DNA from 2 places in the Pseudoalteromonas sp. DL-6 genome. Region 2 is predicted to be linked to the other one. Evidence: predicted binding sites of a transcription regulator. Region 2 holds the regulator's gene; the other holds the start of a gene.
The links. Region 2 encodes sigma-54, which starts transcription at its own class of promoters, with help from an activator protein. Its sites were predicted from a motif close to GTTGGCACGNNNNTNGNNT; they were not measured.
Positions count from the first base shown of each region.

Region 1: B1F84_RS00315 (YggN family protein) is a predicted target of sigma-54. The motif match lies at 7,589-7,607, and genes of this name have one in related genera.

Region 1 is NZ_CP019770.1:62,895-72,172, reverse strand. It holds gene B1F84_RS00365 (S9 family peptidase) at 1-287, opposite strand, end outside; gene B1F84_RS00360 (DUF2721 domain-containing protein) at 479-949, shown strand; gene B1F84_RS00355 (hypothetical protein) at 1,003-1,536, opposite strand; gene B1F84_RS00350 (S8 family serine peptidase) at 1,548-3,881, opposite strand; gene B1F84_RS00345 (cytochrome c) at 4,103-4,555, shown strand; gene B1F84_RS00340 (cytochrome b/b6 domain-containing protein) at 4,608-5,264, opposite strand; gene B1F84_RS00335 (AzlC family ABC transporter permease) at 5,370-6,071, shown strand; gene B1F84_RS00330 (AzlD domain-containing protein) at 6,071-6,370, shown strand; gene B1F84_RS00325 (glutathione peroxidase) at 6,460-6,951, shown strand; gene B1F84_RS00320 (hypothetical protein) at 7,072-7,257, opposite strand; gene B1F84_RS00315 (YggN family protein) at 7,646-8,440, shown strand; gene B1F84_RS17915 (hypothetical protein) at 9,201-9,278, shown strand, end outside.
Region 2 is NZ_CP019770.1:464,666-473,943, forward strand. It holds gene B1F84_RS02125 (HPr family phosphocarrier protein) at 1-269, opposite strand, end outside; gene rapZ (RNase adapter RapZ) at 287-1,129, opposite strand; gene ptsN (PTS IIA-like nitrogen regulatory protein PtsN) at 1,149-1,601, opposite strand; gene hpf (ribosome hibernation promoting factor) at 1,606-1,893, opposite strand; gene B1F84_RS02145 (RNA polymerase factor sigma-54) at 1,920-3,419, opposite strand; gene lptB (LPS export ABC transporter ATP-binding protein) at 3,754-4,479, opposite strand; gene lptA (lipopolysaccharide transport periplasmic protein LptA) at 4,476-5,015, opposite strand; gene lptC (LPS export ABC transporter periplasmic protein LptC) at 5,005-5,559, opposite strand; gene kdsC (3-deoxy-manno-octulosonate-8-phosphatase KdsC) at 5,556-6,107, opposite strand; gene B1F84_RS02170 (KpsF/GutQ family sugar-phosphate isomerase) at 6,108-7,079, opposite strand; gene B1F84_RS02175 (calcium/sodium antiporter) at 7,083-8,051, opposite strand; gene B1F84_RS02180 (ATP-binding cassette domain-containing protein) at 8,317-9,132, shown strand; gene mlaE (lipid asymmetry maintenance ABC transporter permease subunit MlaE) at 9,132-9,278, shown strand, end outside.

The sequences.
Region 1 (9,278 bases), 400 kb from region 2:
GTTTTTGTATGCGCAAGCATTTTATCTGTGTAAGCATTTTCAGCCTCAAGGTAACTAATTACCTCAGGAGCTTTACGCTCATCATCACGCATCCAATAATAATTATCGATACGCGTGTCGCCATGGACTGTCATTTTATACGGTACTTTCTTCGAAATAGGCGGCATGACTGCGATTTTAGCAGCTGCGTTTTCAATTTTTGCTGATTGCTCAACGTCAGGAGCTTTGTTACATCCCCCTAAAATAGCTAAGGAAATAAAAGTAAGAACAAATGGGGTATGTTTCATTGATTGGAATCTCTGTAGTTATTATTTTTATTAAATATACCTAATATTTAATAGCACGGAGATTTAGTTTGTGAAGCTATGTAAAAAGGGAGCCTAGAAATTCTTTTTATATACTTAGCACTTCAGTTATCCTAATAATAACGAAGTAGCATTATATAACCTCTTCACGCTGCTAATTAATAAGGATAAAAATGAACAACGAAGTAATTAACATTTTAACAATGGCTAAGGTCATTCAAACAGCGGTTGCACCCGTTTTTTTAATTACGGGTATTGCGGCAACACTCGGGGTTTTATCAAATCGCTTGGCGCGTATTACTGACAGAGCCAGACAGTTAGAACGAAAATTAAAGGTCAGTATTGATGAAGTCTTTAACCTGTCTTTAACTACTGAGCTGAGAGCACTCCTTAAGCGTTCTCGGTGTATCCATATTGCATTTAGTTTAAGTGTCTTAAGTGCACTATTAGTATGTGCCGTGGTTATGCTGTTATTTTTATCGCACATACAATCGATTAATTTAGGCGTCACTATTGGTAGTTGCTTTGTTGGTGCCATGGCATTACTAATCTGTGCATTTATGTCATTACTGGGTGAGGTATTCTTGGCAACGCGCAGTATGCGCCGAGGGATGATTTTCGCTGATATTGATATAAACGATTAATAAAAAACCCCGAGCCAATTATGCAACTCGGGGTTTTACTTATCTAAAATAGATTACTGTGCTGTATAAATTGTTTCAAGCACTTCTATTTTAGCTTCTTTAATCAAGCCTGATGCTTTTAGCTGTTTTGACGCAACTAAAATATCTTGACCGTCATTTACAGCTAAAACAGCTATTTTGGTACCTGGGAATAAAGATACGACCTTCAAACCTGCAGCCGAAGCAACATCACTTGCACTCATACCATCTTTTAAAAGAATAGTAATATTGCCTGATAGTGACGTTAGGTTATTAGTAAAAATGTTACGTACTAATGTTCCTTTAGTCACTACATCAGACGATGTTTCTACGCTGACTACTGTCATCTCGCCTTTTCGCATAACGACATGATCATCTGAAGCTACACTTGATGGCACTAAACGCAGATTTTTTTCAACTTTATAAGAACCAAAATCTACATTAGCAAAGTTTAATTTAGCTACTTGTTTTTTAGGAAACTGAAGCTCTTTATCTGAACTAGTGTTTGCTGTAGCACCTAACGAAATACACGCAGCAGCACCTAATACGATTAATTGTTTAATTTTCATCTTTATAATCCTTACTCTTGACCTGCGTGACCAAATGCACGAAGAGATACACCTTCAAGTACACTTGCTGAGTTATTATTACTAATACCAGTAACGCCTAGGGCATTATTTGTGCCTCTACTAAATGCAAAGCTGTCTGCGCTTGTATCTAACAAACGAACTGTCCAAGTACCTTTCGTAGACTCTCCGTAGAAAGCATTTGAAAGCATCACAGCATCTTTAAGTACATAACCAACACTCCAGCCATTAGTAAAGCTATATGCAGGGAAGAACAAAGCTTGTTTAGATGAAAGTAATACACTTCGAGTACCTGATGGCGAAGTAACCTCAATAGCCAAATCGTTACCAGCAGATGTTTGTGTCCCATTACCCAAACCGAAGCCCATTTCAGGATTGCTTACATCAAACTTAAATTGCATTGCCTCAATGCTTAACTCTTCTGTAACTACAATTTCTTGCGTTAAACCTGTAGCGCTGTTATCAGGAATTTCTAAAGCTAGTGCGCTTTCAGCAACCACTGAACCAACACCATTCCAATCCGTAATTACTTGCTCACCTAATGAAGCGTCATAAGATTTAGCCATGGCAACAGCTGCACCAGCATCTACGCGACCAAAGCCATATAAATTATTAAAGTTGAAACCTGCCGCATTTTCAACCCAACCGTCATGTGCAACAAACTCACCATCTGCGGTAGTTAACTTCACAGGGGCATTTTCAGCGTCAATTGATGTACTTGTTGACGCTAAGATATGACGCACATCACGCCAAGTTAGTTCAGGATTAGCGGAAAGAATTAGCGACACTACACCTGATGCATTCGGCGCAGCAGACGATGTACCATTAAATGTAGATGTGTAGTTACAACTTGCGTTATCTTCATTACCAGGGTAGTTGAATGGGAATTGGCTTATAGCAAACTCCTCTCCATATGCTTGAGTAAAGTTTGCAACTGCTCTGCTATTAAAGCCGGAGTAACCGTTAATACATGTCATCTGATCCGTTGTTACCATTGCAGGTGCCCAACGACCATATTCACCAGCTGGCGCTGAAACCATTAAGTTAGCACCTGCAGTTGAGTAGCTAGTGTGCTTACCATTTGCATTTACAGCAGCAACACTTAGATAGTAAGGATGACCTTGGCTTGGCTCAAACGCACCGTTGTAACACGTTAAACCTAAGTCGTTAGCACCATTATCTTCACATAGTGAGCCTTCATCTCCGCCATCAACAAAAGAGTTACCACTCGATTTCATATTAAGTGCACCCTTACCATCTCGCAGATTTAGGTTTGGGTATGACTCAATAGCTTCATCTAGTTCTGAATAGGCAATAAATGTTGGGAAAGTTATGCCATAACTACGGTTAAATGCAGAAATGTTTTCTGTTGTGCTAATGCCGCTTCCAGGGAAACCATGCACCATTAACTCAGTTTGTGGGATTTTAGCACCACCAAGGTAATTCATACCAATTAAACCAGCATCAGGAGCAACACCACGGCCACCTTTACCATTCCAACCTTTTGCAGCAATCAAACCAGCTACACTTGTACCATGATCACCACTGTTTGACATACTAGTAGGATCTGTACGGTCAGTTGCATCAGCATTTAAGTTTAAAGAACGGTTTGGTAACACATTATCTATCAGATCTTCATGGCGGATTTCCATACCTGAATCGATTACAACTGCCGTTGCACCTGCCCCAGTAACACCTTGAGCATAAGCATCAACAACATTCATATCTTCACCAGCTACAAGCTCGGTCGCCTCCGACTGAGCAAAACTAGCGTTAACATCGGCTTGCGCTTGTTCTTCTGTATCGCCAAATAAGCTAACGTATAAATCAATTAGGCCTTGCTTCATCTCGTCACTGAGCGAGTAAGCTTTCTGACCAGTATTGTTTAAATGCCACTGCTGATTTGCAAGAGGGTCTCCAATAATTCCTGAAATATTAATTTTCGCAGAGGCCGTTTTACCGTTTGCAGTTACTGTGTAGTCAATAACAGCATCTTCCCCTGAGACAGGAACATATGTAAACGAGGTACCCTCTACCGTTAACATGCCATGGCTAAACTTAAACACACCATCTTGTGCGGTAATTTCCTCGCCATTTTCAGTAAAGCTAAAAGTAAGTGCATCACCATCATTATCACTTGCTTTAAAATCAGCAGTAACTGGAACCCACTGTTTTAAATCAACGACTACGACATCACTTGCCTTTGGTGCAACATCAGTAACAACTGGAACTTTATTATTATTATCATTATCGCTGCCACCACATCCTGATAACGAAATTACTATCGCTGCAGACAACGCTGACAGCTTAAAAATATTATTTTTCATAAATGCTCTTCATTGGTTATTTTTATGACATCTGAATGTACACAACCAAGCAGCAACCAGCAACACCGTGTTTACAAACATTCACAATAAACCATGAAATAATATCAGTCTGATTCAAGCCCGTTAATTAATATCAAAGTAATAATCTATGCTTTCATTTGAACTAAAGCCTGAGCTAAGATACAAAGATAATTAAAGAACCCTTAAAGGAGTAGAGTAAAGTGAAATTGAAGCAAGTATTTATCGGGGCATTACTATCTACATGCGCACTTAGCGTATCTGCAAATTCTGCATTTAAAGAGCCAAGTGATGCGATTGAGTATCGCCAAGCGGCATTTTCTATGATTTCAGTTCAAATAGGCGACATGGGTGCCATGCTAAAGGGTAAAATTCCTTTTGATGCAGAGCAATTTAAGCAGCGTGCAAATAACGCAGCGGCATTGTCTAAAATGCCTTGGGAAGCTTTTTACGCAGGCACTGATAAGGGTGATACATCAGCACTTCCTGCGGTATGGTCTGAAAACGATACATTTATGAAAAAAGCGACAGCATTTCAACAATATGCTGATGAACTTGCTGTAGCAGCTCAAACAGGTGACAAAGCGGTCATTGGTAAAGCGTTTGGTGCATGGGCTAAAGGCTGTAAAGATTGCCATAAGCAATTCAAAGACTAATATATACGGTGTATTTAACAATAAAAATGGCGCTGTATTAGCGCCACTTTTTTTAACTAAGCAGATAACTTAAAGGTTCACTTCCCCAAGTACTCATTAATAAAACTAGTAATAGCAAAAATATAACCCATGCAACCCATGGTGACTTTGTCTCTGGCTCTGACCTTTGTGTTGCTAGTGCTTTATTACCGGTGATCATTGCTTTGACTAATGGTTTGCCTTTAATTTTGTAAGCAATAATAGCCACAACATGCAAAATAATCGCATAAAATAAAATATCAAAATTGATATGGTGCAACCAATTGGCAAAATCAATGGTATCACTTGATACATACTGCGCTAACGGGCCATCAGTTAAAATGCCATCACTGCTCATTAAACCACTAATCAGTTGTGTAATAATCAGAATAAAAAATAATAACACCATATAACTGCCTGGTGCAGAATGGCCTACATCATTTGTTTTTTTGCCACTAAAAGAAGCAAGCACCGACTTAGGAGAGTGCAGTAATGCGGATATTCTTGCCGTTTTACTGCCAAAGAGGCCCCATATAATCCGTGTTGAGATAAGCGCTAAGGTAAAAAAGCCAACCACAAAATGTAGCTCTATCATGGCCTCTTCAGCACTAAAATAAAGCGCAGCAATACTCAATACTAATAACCAATGAAAGCTTCTTAAAAAACCATCCCACACTTTTACCTTGAACATTGCACCTTCCCTAAAAAACAGTATCATCTAAAACGCTAACTATTTTAGCATCTTAATATTAAGGTATCCTAATGAGTCTTTCTACCAGTGCGCAGAGTAAAACACATGCAATCAATTAAAAAACCAGTATTAAAAGGCTTTTTAGATATGCTGCCACTGTGTTTAGCAGTTATTCCTTGGGGCATTTTATGTGGCTCGTTAGCAATACAAAATGGCTTTACCCCTTTTGAAACTCAAGCCATGTCGCTACTGGTATTTGCAGGCTCAGCGCAGCTGGTTGCAATTGAGCTCATTGCTGGTAATACCCCTCTACTGACCATTCTTTTTACCACGTTTATTATTAGCTCTCGCCATTTTTTATATGGCTTGGCGGTTCGTCACAAAGTGATTGAGCAACCCATGCGATGGCGTCTTCCTGTCAGCTTTGTGTTAACTGATGAACTTTTTGCCTTCTCGCACCACCCTCGCGCCTATCGTACTAAAACCCGTTTAATTTATGCATTGAGCGCAGGTTTTAGCTTTTACATTGCGTGGAATATTTGGACTCTAATTGGCATTGTAGCCGGTACTATGCTTCCAGATCTCACTAATTTAGGACTCGATTTTGCAATTGCAGCAACTTTTATTGCCTTAGTAATTCCAGGGATTAAAAACTTAGCCACTTTAGTCACCGTCATTGTTGCAGGGATCAGTGCCACTTTATTAAAAAGTACAGGCTTTGAATTGTGGTTAGTATGCTCTGCACTACTCGCGATGAGCGCAGGTTACGCTGTTACCAGATTAGTGCAAAATAAGGATGCCAAATAATGATGACCACTATTTTGCTAATGGCATGTATTACCTTTTTTACTCGTTATTTATTCTTACACCGCGCATTACCATTTAAAGTAGGGCCTAAAATGCAGCAGTTTTTAAGCTTTAGTGCACCTGCGGTTTTAACGGCGATTTGGGTGCCTATTGTATTTATAAATGACGAAGGTATAAACCTAAACTGGCAAAACCCTTATCTCAGTGCAGCTATAGTCGCTATTGTTGTTGCTTACAAAACTCATAATATTTACTTAACTACCTTGGCCGGTATGGGGCTATTTCTAATTTTAAATTAGCAGCAAGCGCTGTAGAAGTGACTTAGACTTTGTAGATCATCACGCAAAGGTTAAACTATGCAAAATAAACAAATAATAAGCGTATTTATATGCACCCATTCCATCAGCTAAAGACTACCAGCCTGCAAGGCCAGCCAATCGACTTTAAAGAGTTTGAGGGTAAAGTTGTACTAATAGTAAATACCGCGAGTGAGTGTGGATTCACTTATCAATATAAGTCGTTGCAAGCATTACATGAAAAGTATGCAAGCCAAGGCTTAGTCATTATAGGTTTTCCTTGTAACCAATTTGGTCAGCAAGAGCCCGGAGACTCAGAGCAAATAGCGCAAGGTTGTTTAATAAATTATGGGGTTAATTTTTTAATCGCAGAAAAAGTAAATGTAAATGGCCAGCACACAGATTCAGTTTTCCGCTATTTAAAATCTGTACTGCCTGGATTTTTAACACGAAAAATTAAGTGGAACTTCACAAAGTTTTTAATAGCAGCTGATGGCACACCCATTAAGCGCTTTGCGCCTATTACCAAACCTGAAAAACTAGAAAAAGTAATTAAAAAAGCATTGCTCAAAGCTAAAGCTTAATCCTTAAAAAGTATAAAGAGGCCCAAAGCCTCTTTATTGCCAACCTACAGCGCTTTTAAACAACCACCTAAGTAATGATCAAATGCTAATATATTGGCGCTTATTTGCACTAGCGACAGCCTAATCAATATAATCGTTTAAGTCATCTTCACCTAGGTTTTTACGCAAGCGTTTTTGCTCAAGGTAATCCTCTAACTTTCTTTTTACCTTTTGCTTTTTCTTGTCGTGTTGATTACGCCCGACCATTTCGTATTCGTCTTCAACAAAATCATCATCTAGCGCATCGTAACTAAATGTCTTACCCACAACCCACTCCATAAAGTGTTTGAGACCAACCTCGGATTTTTATATCGCGATAATTGGTGAAATTAAAATGTTCAACATAAATTCACTGTACAAATTTACGTCAAAATAAAGCCACATCGCTATCCTAAATAGTCTCTGTGTCAGTATTGTGAATAAATAGCGCTAAATTTGAATTGTGGAAAGTGAGAGTTTTTTATCGTATCGATAAATTTTATTTATTAGCATTTAATTATTGGTTATTTTGACCAAAAATTAGCCTTTCCTTTAAGTTTGCTTTTAACTACACCTCAGCCAAAAACACTCAACCAACTGTTTTTAAACACTAAAAACTATTGGCATCAAACTTGTTATAAGTTAATTATCATCAGCAAAAAAACAGAGAATAAACATGAAAAAATTATTATTAGTTAGCGCAATAATGTGTACCCCAGTAGCAATGGCCCATAACGATAGCGACTCTTCAATTTCATTTAGTAACGATGAATGTAACGTTGAATTTAAAAACGATGTACGCATCAAACCCAATGAGTTAGAAATTTTTAAAGCCGATAACCAGCGCATGTTATTTACCGCTGAAGGTGAGCTGTCTATCAATGGCGAGCAAGTAGCATTAAATAGTACACAGCGCCAAGCATTGACCGATTACACTGACAATTTACGCGTGCAATTACCTGAAGTAGCTAATATTGCCCTTGAAGGGGTTAAAATTGCAGGTGTGGCATTAGAAGAAGTTGCCAATGCGTTTAATATTGACGGCCTCGATAATATTTCAAGCCTGATGGAGGATATTCATCAAGAAGTTGAAGGCACCTTTTATCAGCAAGGTACTTTTGTGATGGGTCAACAAAGCTTTACTCAATTTGGTGAAAATTTTGAACAGCAGTTTGAACAACAAATAGAAACAGCTGTTGAATCAGCAGTAATGGAATCAATGGGCAGCATTTTAGTGGCATTGGGTTCTGAGTTAATGAGTTCAGGCGGTGACATGCAAGCATTTGAAGAGCGCATGGAAAATATGGGCGCACAAATAGAAGAAAAAGTGGAGCTGCATGCCAAAACACTTGAAAAGCGTGCAAATTCATTATGTGGTGATTTTGTTGCAATAGCACAACAAGAAACGCAACTAACCGCTCAAGTTCCTGCACTTAAGGGTTATGAGTTATTTACTATTAAACAGCACTAAACCCTAAATTGACATTAATCTCCCTGTGCGGCATTTACTTTTAAGTTATGCCGCATTTTGCGTTTTATACCCTCTTTAAAACCATTTAACTCAAATAATAGACTATTGAGCGGATCTACCCTTGCTGAGCAGCGTTGTTTTGTGGCTTCATAGTAAAATACAAACCAAAGTATAATCTTCGCTTCGCTCTAGAATAGTTAAAATGCCACCCAAGCTGATGATTGTAAGCCCAAATTGCAAACATAATTAAACCCATCTTTTTAGATTTATATTCATGAGATGGTACGTTCCCCAGTTAGAAGCGTTTTAAAACGCAACTAACTCCAAAGTGCCTAGTAATCTAGGCACTTTTTTTTATGCTTATAAACTATAAAATGCTCTTTTTGTAAGTTTATTTAGCGCCTCTTTTACGATAAATAATTAACCAACTATAAATAACATGTTAAATCTTATAGCAGAGTCGCTCCCGCCACCTAAATTAAAGATATTTTAATCTGAATAACTATTCACAAAAAGTCTTTATAATGCAGAAAAACAATTAAATAAATCAAAAAAAACCCGATATAAAAGCAAGATAAAGAAAATTTAAAATGAATAATTATACAATTTAAAATAAAAAACCGATTAACTGCCAAGCAAATAAACCCACTTCAGATTAAAAAAACTAATAGCTCACCAGCAATTTTTATCGCTTTATTTTTAACCATATCGCGGGCAATATGCGCATGTTTTCAACAGACACAACCTCGGAGCGAATAACATGAACCCAATTAATACACTTAACCAAACAGCCACAACTCACGTTGCCGTTAAGCCAACTAATCGCAAAGCAAGAATG
Region 2 (9,278 bases):
TCTTGCTCATTAAATCGTTGGTCAATGAGCTCACCAATTGCATTAAGTGCAGGTTCTGCGTCAGGGCCTTCACATACTACCTTCACTTCTTTGCCTTGACTGCTCTCTAGTAACATAAGTGCTAATACACTATCGCCAGCGGCTTGTTTATCGTCTTGAAATAAAGTGATTGAGGCATCAAATTGCACAGAAAGCTGTGCCAGTACTGTTGCCGCTCTGGCATGCAGGCCTAATTTGTTTTTTATTAAAAATGTGTTTTCTAACCGCATTACTATTCTCTTTGATGTTATTCTTGTTCTCTGTGACGAATTTTTACATTAGGATGACTCATTGCAAAACTTTCACCTATAGTTTGCGCTAAGTAAACAGAACGGTGTTGCCCACCAGTACAACCAATGGCTATGGTCAAATAGCTGCGGTTATTTCTTTCTAAATGCGGCAACCATGTTTGTACAAAGGTTTGAATTTGCCATGTAAATTTTTGTACTATGCTGTGGCTGGCTAGGTAGTCTTTTACCGGTTGATCTAGCCCTGTGAGTGGCTTAAGTTCAGGCTCCCAATGCGGGTTTGGTAAAAATCGGGCATCGAATACGTAATCTGCTTCTTTGGGTATACCGTGCTTAAAACCAAATGACTCAAAGGTAATGATCAGTTGTTTGTCTTTTTTACCGAGTATTTTTTCACGGATAGACTCAGCCAGCTGATGCACACTTAAATCAGTGGTATCAATCATATGATCAGCATGATTGATCAAAACATCCAGTAGTTGTTTTTCTTTTTTTATTGCTAAATCAAGCGGTAGAGAATCAATAGAAAGAGGGTGAAGACGCCTAGTTTCCGAAAAGCGTTTAATTAATGTTTGATCGTCACTGTCTAAATAAAACACCGTTGGTTTAGTGAAACCAGGTAAATATTCAATGATTTCATTAAACTGTTGCTGCTCTTTAGGTAAGTTACGCACATCAACACTTACGGCAATTTTGTTGTAGCTGTCGGAAACACTTCGAACAAGAGATGGTAATAAATTTAAAGGAATATTATCTACACAATAATAACCTAAATCCTCAACAACCCGTAACGCAACAGATTTACCAGAACCTGAGCGACCACTTATTATTATTAATTCCATTTATCACCCTTTATTGTTACTACGGTTGACTGACAATGACTTGATACAGCTCATTGTCGGATTTTGCCGCCCGTAATTGCTTACAAAATTCTTTATCGTTGAGCTTATCTGCAATGGTAGCTAAGGTCTTTAAATGCTGTTGATTGTCACCGTCTGGGACAATTAAGGCAACAAAAATGTCGACCGGTCGGTTATCTATCGCATCAAAATTAATAGCCGTTTCGCTCACCAGTATAAGTGCAAGAGGCTCTTGTGCACCACTCATACGACCATGTGGAATTGCAATTCCTCGGCCTATACCTGTACTCCCTAGTTTTTCTCTGGCGGTTAACGCGTTAAGAATATCTTGTTGTGTTAAATAGGGCAGTTTATTGTGAGCCAATTCACTGATAAATTCTAAAATTCTTTTTTTACTATTAAAAAGGACCGCAGCTTTACTGCAGTCCTGACAGATAAGTGAGCTTAGTTTCATAGTGTTAGTGTCGAGCAAGTTTCTCTTTGTGTTTAATTACTTGACGATCTAGCTTGTCAATCAGCGAGTCTATAGCGGCATACATATCTTGGTGTTCAGTAGAAGCAAAAATCTCAGCGCCACTAACATGAACGGTTGCTTCGGCTTTTTGGTTTAGTTTTTCTACATCGAGAATAACGTGCACATTCGTTATGTGATCAGTGTGCCTCTGCAGCTTTGCAAATTTACTATTTACGTAGTCTCTAAGCGAGTCAGTAATATCTACATGGCGACCAGTTAAGTTCAGTTGCATAAACATTTTCCTCTTTGTTGTACGCCTTAAATCAAACTTTTTCGTTGATTCGACGGGGGAATAGCTAGAGATTCGCGATATTTTGCAATAGTTCTCCTTGCTACTTTAATTCCTTGCTCTGCCAATATATCTGCAATTTTACTATCACTCAATGGTTTAGCTGAGTTTTCTGCAGCGATTAATTTTTTAATTAATGCGCGTATTGCTGTAGATGAACATTCGCCACCATTTTCAGTGCTTACATGGCTTGAAAAGAAATATTTAAGCTCAAAAATACCGCGTGGTGTGTGCATGTATTTTTGCGTAGTAACACGTGAAATAGTCGATTCGTGCATTTCTACCATTTCGGCCACGTCATTAAGTACCATAGGCTTCATCGCCTCAGGACCATGTTCAAAAAAGGCCTGTTGTTGCTGCACAATACAGTTAGTTACTTTAAGTAGCGTGTCGTTTCTACTTTCTAGACTTTTTATAAACCATTTTGCTTCTTGCAAGTGTGAGCGAATAAACTGGCTATCACCACTTGATTTAACAGTACGTGACATAGCCGCATATTGGCTGTTTACCCTAATTTTAGGCATGCTATCAGGGTTTAGTTCAACCACCCAACGCCCTTTAATTTTTTTAACCGACACATCAGGAATAACATACTCTGACTCTTCTCTGACAATAGTGTCCGCCGGTTTTGGGCTAAGGGTATGAATTAACGTCATGATCTCTTTAAGCTCATCTTCTTTGAGCTTAGTTTTTTTCATTAACGTGCGATAATCACGTGCAGCCAGCAAATCAATATGATCGGTTAAGATCATTTTTGTTTCGTTTAAAAAAGGCGTGTCTTTATCAAACTGATTAAGTTGAATACACAAGCACTCTTGTAAACTACGCGCGGCTATTCCTACCGGATCAAATAATTGAATACGCTTTAATACCGCTTCTATTTCATCAAGTTCAACTTCATCTTCGTCATCGTTTTCTTGATTAAAGCTCTCTAAAATTTCTTCACAGCTAAGGGTTAAAATACCTGAGTCGTCCACGGCTTCTACTATTGCAATCGCAATGGCTTCATCTGTAGGACTAAATGGCGTCAGTTGCAATTGCCACATTAAATATTCATGCAGCGTTTCAGTTGAAGAGCCTTGATAAATTGATTCATCTTCAGGCATCGGTCCCGATGAAGAGACAGGTGCTGCGCTCATGTATTCATCCCATGTAACATCCATTGCCATATCATCGCTAATGGTGTCTTTGCTCATGGCTTCGCCGCTGTCTTGCTCATACTCGCTAGGTTTTTCGTCAGCTGAAGCACTTAGCGTTGATTCATTGTTATCGGCTTTTTGTTCGTTTTTACCCGCAGCATCTTCGCTGTAATCTTGTTCTTCAACTTCAAGCAAGGGATTGCTATCGAGCGCTTCTTGAATTTCTTGCTGGAGATCCAATGTACTGAGCTGCAATAAGCGAATTGCTTGTTGCAACTGTGGAGTCATTGTAAGTTGCTGGCCCATGCGCAGCTGTAATGATTGCCTCATTTATCTCTAACAATCCTTTTAAATTACGGTCTGTTGACCTTTACGGATTAAAATTCGTTCAAACTAGGGGCGGTTTAATCGCGGCGCGAGGTTTGTAACCTAGTGGGCTAAGTCAAAACCGAGCAACAAAAAGTAAATCGTCCCTAGGCAGAACCCGAAGGGCAGCGCCTGTTTGGCATTGATGCTGCGTTATCGCCTATTTATGGGGAATACCACATCACATAGGCTCTGCCTTGCCTAAATACCAAACAGACTGCTGCAAATTCAACCTTGAAAGGTCAACAGACCTAAGTATAATTAATCTTAGCAGATGCTTAGTGGAATAACACACATATTAGAGCTTGAACTGCTCGCCCAAATAAACATCGCGTACTGTTTTATCGTTTAATACATATTCTGGAGTGCCTGATGCAATTAACTCCCCATGAGAAACTATGTAGGCTTTTTCACAAACATCAAGTGTTTCGCGTACGTTGTGATCTGTGATCAATACGCCAATCCCTCGATTCTTAAGGTGCTCTATAATCTTTTTAATATCTAATACAGAGATAGGATCAACCCCTGCAAAGGGTTCGTCTAATAGTATAAATTTAGGGTTTGCTGCTAATGCCCGGGCAATTTCAACGCGGCGACGTTCACCGCCTGATAGGGCCATACCTTGGCTTTCACGAATATGCTGAATGCTAAATTCATCAAGTAAATTATTTAAGGTATCTTCACGTTGTTGTTTATTAAGCTCTTTACGTGTTTCTAAAATAGCCATTAAGTTTTGGTAAACCGTCAGCTTTCTAAAAATCGATGATTCTTGTGGTAAGTAACCAATCCCTAGGCGAGCTCGGCTATGCATAGGTAATAAAGTGATATCTTGATCATCTATTGATATTTTACCTTTATCGCTCGGTACAAGACCTACAATCATGTAAAAGGTCGTGGTTTTACCTGCGCCATTGGGGCCAAGTAAACCGACAATACTGCCAGCTTCAACTTCTAGGCCAACATTTTTCACCACTTCACGGCCTTTATAGCTTTTTGCTAATAGCTCTGCTTTTAATGTGCTCATGGTTGGCCTTTATCGTCTTCTTTTTTGTTTTCAACAGGCACCAAAATGGTGTGTACACGATCGGTTGAATTTTCATCTTTTTCTGCGCTAATCAACTGCTGCTCTATATCGTAGGTGATACTTTTAGCGGTAATTTTTTGACCTGCTTGAGCGATACTGGCATCACCGATTAAGGTTAAAAAACGTTGCGATACATCATAGCGAACTTCATTGGCACTGGCGCTCATGATGGTGCCATCAGCTTGTGTTTCTTCAAAGTAAGCAGGGCTACCTGTGGCAATTAAAAGTTGCTTATTCTCGCCTAAGTCATCACGTTTATGTACTTCTAAACGATCGGCGGTAATGCGGCGATTACCATGAATAATTTCAACATTTTTCTCAAAAATGCCCACGTTTTCTTTTAATTGACCTTCCTGTCTGTCAGCACTAATTGAAATTTGATTAGCCGCAGGGGCTTCAACGGCCTCCTCTGCATGGCTTTGAAATGCAATCAGTAGTGAAGGAACAATTAAAATTTTAAATAGGTTATTGGTCATAATATAGGGTTCGCGTATGGTTAATAAGTTTAATCACTTCGGTTTTTAAATCGGCTTCAAGGCCTTTACCGATGATTTTTAAATTCGGTCCTGTAATAACGACTGGCTGCTGTGACTGCATAGTCAGTAGTTTTATATCTACATTGATGCTATCGGCTGTGATCGTATCGATCATTGCGTTATCGACTAAATTTAGCGCTTTCACATTACCCTCTAACACCAGTTGCCGATCGTCGTAGAGGGTGGCTTCATCAGCGTTAATACGCCATGTTTGCTGTTCGTTATATAACGTAAATATAGGTTTTTCAAAAAAGGTAAAACCGAGTTGTTGATATAACTCCATTTTTACCGCAGTCACTTTATGGCTTACTTTACCTTGATCATTGTAAGCGGTTTGTTTTAGCTCAATCGCGGTATAATCGGGTTTAGCAATAACTTGAGTTTGTTCATCCGCAACAATATCTACCTGAGTAAAGTAAGGATACCAAAGCCAAACCATACAGCTTATGAATAAAACGCTCAGTATAATGCGCGCCACATTCATGAACTGGTTCCTTGGCTGGTAAGTGGCTTATTGTTTTCAAGCATTAGTAAGTCTGTTAGTTCTCTCACTGCGCCAAAGCCGCCAGGCAGCTGAGTAACATAATGCGATAAACGTTTAATCAGCGGGTGGGCGTCGTTCACGGCTACTGCAAACCCGACTTTTTCCATTACTGGCATATCAGGGCCATCGTCGCCTATGTAGGCAATTTGCTCATCGCTAAGCGCTAATTTTTGTTTTAATTCTTGATAGGCGATGAGTTTGTCTTCTTGGCCTTGGTATATATGTTGTACGGTTAAACTACTCATACGTTGTTGAACTATTTGTGAGTGACGACCTGTGATCACGGCAACTTCAAAACCACTATTAATAAGGGCTTTAATGCCAAATCCGTCTTTGGTATTAAATGCTTTGAGCTCTTCACCTTGGTTACCAAGATAAATACGCCCATCAGAAAACACACCATCAATGTCGCAAATTAATAATTTTATTTTTTTGGCGCGCGCTTTTGCATCATCACTTAACGGTTGGTAAAGATCTTCAAACTGCATTTATAGCACTCCCGCTTTTAGTAAGTCTTGCATATTTAGTGCGCCAATGGGCTGATTATGCTCATTAATCACAATTAAACCATTAATACGTTTTTGTTCCATAATGTTCAGTGCTTCAGCCGCGAGCATGTCTTGTGTGGCTGTTGTGCATGATTTAGTCATCACAACATTAATTTCTGTGCTGTGTATATCAACACGTTGCTCTAAAATACGGCGTAAATCACCATCGGTAAACAAACCAGATAATTGTTGGTTACCATCTATAATAGCGGTCATGCCGAGTCCTTTGGCTGACATTTCAATTAGGGCGTCTTTAATGGTTTGCGTTTCATTAATAATAGGCGTGTGAATACCGCTATGCATTACATCTTTTAAGGTTAACAGTAAGCGTTTGCCTAAACTGCCACCTGGATGCGACAGAGCAAAATCATCTGCGGTAAAGCCACGGGCTTCTAATAATGCTACCGCCATTGCATCACCCATAGCGAGTGTTGCCGTGGTACTTGCCGTTGGCGCTAGGCCTAATGAGCAGGCTTCTTGTTCAACTTTAATACACACATGCACATTTGCCAATGTTGCCATAGTTGACGTTTCGTTACCTGTCATAGCAATCATTTTAGCGCCAATGCGTTTTAATACCGGAATAATATTAAGCACTTCACTGGTTTCGCCAGAGTTAGAAATAAGCATAACTACATCACTGGCAGTGATCATACCTAAATCACCATGACTCGCTTCACCAGGGTGAACAAAAAATGCGGGGCTACCAGTACTCGCTAAAGTGGCTGCTATTTTATTACCGATATGGCCCGATTTACCCATGCCAATAACAATAATACGGCCTGAGCAGTCATACATTAATTGACACGCTTGGTTAAAGCTTTCATTAACGTATTGTGCGATATCGTTGAGTGCTTGGCGTTCTATATCAAGGACGCGTAAGCCTTGTTGAATAAAATTTAGCGTTGCCATGGATCACCCTACTTGACTAAAAATATAACCTTGGTAAATCATAAATGCGACGATGAGCAAGCCACCTTCTAGTCTATTGATACGTCTTTGACCTCTAAAGTTCAATGACATAGCAATAAGTGCCAAGGTTGCACCTATCATAATGATAACATCACGGTTAGCTACTGATGCGTCAATAACTGATGGGTTAATTAATCCTGCCAGCGGTAATACCGCTAAAATATTAAAGATATTTGAGCCAACAATGTTACCCAGTGCTAGGTCATCTTCATTTTTAAGAACACCCGCAATAGAGGCTGCAAGTTCAGGTAAGCTGGTACCTATGGCTATTATGGTTAAACCAATTACTAAGTCACTTAAGCCAAAGTATTTAGCAATATCGACGGCTGAGCCAACTAAAAAGTGTGAGCTAACCGGCAGTAAAATCATACCCACTACCAACCAAAAAACGGCTTTTTTGGTTGGTACGTTGTCAGGTACTTCATCACAGGCTTCGCTAACAAAGGGGTCGTCTTGGTTTTTTGCTCGCAGTGATACAAAAATAAGCCCACCAATAAAAACAACAAAACCAAACAGTAAGGCTGCGCCTTCAAAAAACGAAAAGTAGTTATCTGAAAAAATATACCAAGTGGCGATAGACACCAGTAATACCAGTGGAATTTCTCGTTTTAATGTACTTGAAGAAACTGAAAGTGGTCTTAAAAGCGCTGTAATACCTAATACTAATAGTATGTTAGTTATATTTGAACCTACCGCATTACCAACCGCCGTATCGGTTTTATTAGCCAAAGCAGCTGAAGCGGATACCATCATTTCAGGCGCCGATGAGCCCATAGCTACCACGGTTAAACCTACTATTAATGTTGGTACGCCAAAGTTTTTAGCCAGTGCAGCTGCACCATAAACAAACCTGTCTGCACTCCATACGAGAGCTGCAAAACCGAGAATTAAAATGACAAACGAGGTAACCATTGTGATAAGCCAGCTAGTGTAAATTCAGATAGCGCGAATAGTAACAAAAGCCACCATAAAAGTATAAGTAAAAGAGTAAGCTGTAATACATTAGACGGTTATTAAAATAATTTTTTACTAAGTTGATTTGGTTGTTTAAGCGTCGGTTAAGTCAATTTATCGCAGTCTTATAACTGTTTTGGCGGCGCTATTACAAAATCTTACGAATTGTTTTTTCCATCTTGACTAAAAAACCCTTAAAATAGAAATATGAGAGAATATTGTTATGGAGAGCGACTTGTCGCAATCAATAGTAGAAGTAAAGGATGTTACCTTTTCTAGAGGCGATAGGGTCATATATAAAAATATGAGCTTTGATGTCCCAGAGGGTAAAATTACTGCCATTATGGGGCCAAGCGGAATTGGCAAAACCACGATGCTGCGCTTAATTGGTGGCCAGCTCAAACCTGACTCCGGTGATATTTTATTTAAAAAAGACAGCATAGTCGCCATGTCGCGTAAAGAACTCTACGCGGCACGTAAACGCATGAGCATGTTATTTCAAAGCGGTGCTTTATTTACCGATATGTCGGTGTTTGACAATATCGCATTTCCTATCCGCGAGCACACACAACTCAGTGAAGACTTAATCCGTCTAGTGGTTTTAATGAAACTTCAAGCCGTTGGCTTACGTGGTGCTAAAGATTTAATGCCTTCAGAGTTATCTGGTGGTATGGCACGTCGTGCAGCTTTGGCTCGCTCTATAGCGCTTGATCCTGAACTTATTATGTATGATGAGCCTTTTGCAGGACAAGATCCCATTTCAATGGGAGTGTTGGTTAAGCTGATTAAGTCATTAAATGAAGTGCTTGGTTTATCTTCTTTGATCGTTACACATGATGTGAATGAAGTAATGAGCATTGCCGACCATGTTATTATTATTGCCGAGCAAGGTGTGATTGGAAGCGGCACGCCAGATGAAATGCGTCAGCATGAATCACCACTGGTGCAACAATTTTTAAAAGGGTTATCAGATGGGCCTGTACCATTTCATTATCCAGCACAAACCTATGCAGATGAACTGTTAGGAGAGCCGCAGTAATGTTGGATTTACTACAAAAAATAGGCCATAAAACACTGGGTCGTTTTGCTGCACTAGGGCGTTCAACGCAAATGTTGGCAAGTGCATTATGGCATTTACCCAATTTAAAAAAAGGTACGCCTCTGCTAGTGCGCCAACTCTATATG